Regions from separate parts of the Vibrio rotiferianus genome, predicted to be linked through region 2. Evidence: riboswitches for the same ligand, from Rfam matches in the RefSeq annotation. Region 2 holds a riboswitch; the other holds the start of a gene.
The links. A riboswitch is a leader RNA that binds a small molecule or an ion and turns the genes downstream of it on or off. The one in region 2 is predicted to bind thiamine pyrophosphate.
Positions count from the first base shown of each region.

Region 1: it holds a riboswitch for thiamine pyrophosphate, as region 2 does, so the genes downstream of both, thiD (bifunctional hydroxymethylpyrimidine kinase/phosphomethylpyrimidine kinase) here and thiC (phosphomethylpyrimidine synthase ThiC) in region 2, are expected to answer to the same signal.

Region 1 is NZ_CP018311.1:1,073,138-1,075,339, forward strand. Features, by position in the region: gene BSZ04_RS05045 (ABC transporter ATP-binding protein) at 1-170, opposite strand, end outside; gene thiD (bifunctional hydroxymethylpyrimidine kinase/phosphomethylpyrimidine kinase) at 160-1,032, opposite strand; TPP riboswitch at 1,137-1,247, opposite strand; gene BSZ04_RS05060 (TldD/PmbA family protein) at 1,869-2,202, shown strand, end outside.
Region 2 is NZ_CP018312.1:3,172,168-3,174,369, forward strand. Features, by position in the region: gene BSZ04_RS23945 (multicopper oxidase family protein) at 1-141, shown strand, start outside; gene crcB (fluoride efflux transporter CrcB) at 266-649, shown strand; TPP riboswitch at 711-809, shown strand; gene thiC (phosphomethylpyrimidine synthase ThiC) at 974-2,202, shown strand, end outside.

The sequences.
Region 1 (2,202 bases), on a different replicon from region 2:
CCCGCTAGATAACGCAGGATCGTCGTTTTTCCGCAACCACTGCGGCCAAGTAATACTGTCCATTGATTGGCAGGGATGGTCATACTCAACCCTGCTAATGTTGGTGTTTGGCTGTCTTTGTATTGCAGACTTGCTTCGGTAAGCTGAATGCCGAGTGCATTAGCGCACATGCGTATGCCCTGCAAAAAAGTGGTTCACAGGGCCGTGACCTTTACCGACATCCAATTCGTCTGCGTGCGCGATAGCTTGGCTAATGTACTGCTTACCAAGGTGCACCGCTTTGTGCAGGTTGTTGCCTTGGCCAAGGTAAGACGCGATAGCAGAAGACAGCGTGCAGCCTGTGCCATGGGTGTTTTTGGTTGGAAAGCGTTTAGCGCTGATTAACTCGGCGCTGTCTTGCATGATCAGCAGATCGTTGCTGTTTTCGTCTTTTTCTAAGTGGCCGCCTTTTAACAGTACCGCCTTTGCACCGAGTGCGCGTAAATCAGCAATCATATCGTTCATTTCAGATTCTGACTGAGGCACTGGCTTACCCGTCAAGGCTGCGCCTTCTGGTAGGTTAGGGGTAATGATGTCTGCGAGCGGAATCAATTCTTCTTTTAAAGTGCTGATTGCTGACTGTTCCAGTAATAGATCGCCGCTGGTGGCAACCATTACAGGGTCAATCACGAGGTGTTTTGGCTGGTATTGTTTAATTTTGTTGGCAACAACCTTGATGATGTTGGAGTCGGCCAGCATGCCCACTTTGACTGCAACGATGTTGAGGTCGGTAAATACCGCATCAAGTTGGCTCTCTACATGGTCGAGAGGAATGGGGAAAATCGCAGAAACGCCTTGGGTATTTTGCGAAGTAATCGCCGTGATTACCGAGCAAGCAAAACTGCCGGTTGCGGACATCGCTTTGATGTCGGCTTGAATGCCTGCGCCGCCGCCACTATCAGAACCTGCAATTGTCAACACAATCGGTGTGTCTGTTGAAGTTGCTGCTTGTGGCTGTGTTAATGGTTTTTCTTGGCTTGACTGCTGCGCCATGGTCGCTCCTATTACAGACGTAAAGGAACTGACTTGGCCATTGAAGATCGGTGTATGGATCCGTAGAGGCTAGCTGCGTCGATACAGACTTGAGGCAGGCTAGTGGCAAAGTGATGATAGTTCCCTACGTCAGTGCTAACTGAATCAGGTTCAACGGGTCTCGAATTTCGATCTCAGCCGACGCATTCACTGCATGGGCCCCCCGACTATTTCGTCAAGATAATAGCAGTTCACTCAGTTACGGTGCACGTGTTTTTTCCGGCCAAGAGGGGGCAATCGATTAAATATGAGACTTGAGAGCGGTAACGAGAGAACAGAATTTAGTGTATACCCAAGTAACCTCGAGATGCTTGGTTCAGCGAGAATGACTTGGTTTGTAGGCGCGGCGGCGATTTGAAGGCTTAGTGGGTCTAAATCAAGAATCGGCAACAAAGTATACAAGCCAAGGCAACTCGCCCTCTGGGAGCGTGTCATTGACCCGATTGCTACGTCAAACAACTTGGAAAGAGCGTGCTATTCCGCTTCGTTGTTTTCCTTGCTCTCGAATCAATGACCACGCTCTGAATCCTGCATCTTGAAGTCACTTGGGTATAAATAACGTGCTGTATTGAAAGTGGCAGTTCAAGACACTATCTAATAATGAGATATCGACATAATACGTAACGAATCGTTCTTTGATTTAGCAAGGATTAGCATAAAACAAGGTTAAAAAAGTGTTAATATTTAACGCGTTGCCAATATGCTTTTGAGTCATCCAATTTAGGTTGTGACTGTTATAAACAGAGTCTAACTCAGAGGTGGGGAAGGCTAGGACGATCAACGAGCAAGGAGATTTCATGCTTAATTCTGTAACAGCGAAAGCGGTGATCGATCATGCCCTCTTTTTAGGGGCTGATTTCGCTGAGCTATTCGTTGAACACCATCAAACCAACACTGTCCAGATCGCATCTGGTGAGGTGGATAAGGTGAACTCGGGTATCGATTTTGGTATCGGTATTCGTCTCTTCTTCGGTCATAAAGTGCTTTACGGTTACACCAACAGCACCGATGAAGCCGAACTTAAACGCGTAACCTCACTGCTTGCAGCAAAAGACAAGCGTGAGCAAATCGCGTCAGCAGGTTCTCTCAATCTGAACTGCTACCCAATTCAACATGGTTGTCGTATGCCAC
Region 2 (2,202 bases):
CATACCGATACGGTCTTACTTGGAAAAAACGGCAGTGCGAAAGCGGCATTTGTTGCAGATAACCCAGGGCGTTGGATGTACCATTGTCATGTGATTGAACACATGAAGACAGGTTTGATGGGGTACATCGAAGTAAAGTGACTCCTGTAACTTTTTAAATCTTGATAAGTTTTAAGCGCTATTACTTTGCTGGATTCTAAGATTGTATAATCACTATTGTCGTAAATTTGATTACAATGTCGCCATTAACTTTTCTGGGGGAATTATGGGGCAACTATCCATTTTGGGTTTTATTGCATTAGGCGGCGCATTTGGTGCATGTTCTCGTTACTTAATTTCTGAACTTTGTGTGATGCTACTTGGTCGTGGTTTTCCATACGGTACATTAACGGTTAACGTTGTTGGCTCATTTATTATGGGTCTACTGATTGCTGCTTTTGAAACTGAGTTAATGGTCACTGACCCATGGCGTCAAATCATCGGCCTTGGCTTTTTGGGCGCATTAACCACATTCTCTACTTTCTCGATGGATAACGTGTTGCTTATGCAGCAGGGCGCTTTCTTTAAGATGGGCTTGAACGTATTGCTGAATGTCGTGTTAAGCATTTCAGCTGCGTGGATTGGTTTCCAATTATTGATGCGTAGCTAGCAAAAACACTCAAATCTTAATCAGGTCGGCTTGGTTTAACCAAGCCGTTTTTATATACTGATTTCACTTGTCGGAGTGCCATAAGGCTGAGACCGTTAATTCGGGATCCGTTGAACCTGATCAGATTAGAATCTGCGAAGGGAACAAGAGAAGATATCTACACCAGAGTTCTATCTGGTCGACCTATCAAATAGTCGAATGTTGTTATAGACGAGAGCATCCGCTCAACTTGTCCTTAATTCGATTCCTCTTGTCGCATCTATCCGCCAAGCATTTTTATCCCAATACTTTTTATCTAAGCATAACAAAGCAAGGAAAAATGCTATGTCGAGTCGCAAGCAAGCGAGACTGGAAGCAAAACAGTTCATTGATACACTCTCGGTACAACCGTACCCAAATTCAAGCAAAGTCTACGTAGAGGGTTCACGTCCCGATATTCGTGTGCCAATGCGTGAAATATCACTCGCTGATAGCCTTATTGGAGGTACAAAAGAAGCGCCTATTTTCGAGCCTAATGAGCCAGTACGCGTTTACGATACCTCGGGTGTATACACAGATCCAGAACACACCATAGACCTCTACAACGGCTTACCTAAGCTGAGAGAAGGGTGGATTGAAGAGCGTGCCGATACTGAACTACTTAATGAAGTAAGCTCGGTATACACCAAAGAGCGCCTAGAAGATGAAACTCTAGACGAGCTTCGTTACGGAAATCTGCCACGTATTCGACGTGCCAAAAATGGGCAGTGCGTGACTCAATTGCACTATGCTCGCAAGGGTATAATCACCCCGGAAATGGAATACATCGCCCTGCGTGAAAATATGGGGCGTGCTCAATACCGCGATGAAGTGCTGAATCAACAGCATCCAGGTCAAAGCTTCGGAGCGAATCTTCCAAAAGACATTACCGCCGAGTTTGTGCGTAAAGAAGTCGCCGAAGGTCGCGCTATCATCCCTTCTAATATCAACCACCCAGAATCCGAACCAATGATCATTGGACGTAACTTTTTGGTCAAAGTGAACGCCAATATTGGTAACTCATCGGTGACGTCTTCGATTGAGGAAGAAGTAGAGAAGCTAGTGTGGGCGACGCGCTGGGGTGGCGATACCGTTATGGATCTCTCTACTGGACGTAATATTCACGAAACTCGCGAGTGGATTCTACGTAATAGTCCGGTTCCGATCGGTACCGTACCAATGTACCAAGCGCTTGAGAAAGTGAATGGTGTGGCGGAAAACCTTAACTGGGAAGTGATGCGCGATACTCTGATTGAGCAAGCAGAGCAGGGTGTTGATTACTTCACCATCCATGCCGGTTTACTACTGCGCTATGTACCGATGACAGCAAAACGCGTTACCGGCATCGTTTCTCGTGGTGGTTCTATCATCGCGAAATGGTGTTTAGCGCATCACCAAGAAAGCTTCTTATATACTCACTTCCGAGAGATCTGTGAAATTTGTGCTAAGTATGATGTGGCACTTTCTCTCGGTGATGGTCTGCGTCCTGGCTCGGTTGCCGATGCTAACGACGAAGCGCAATTTGCTGAGCTTCG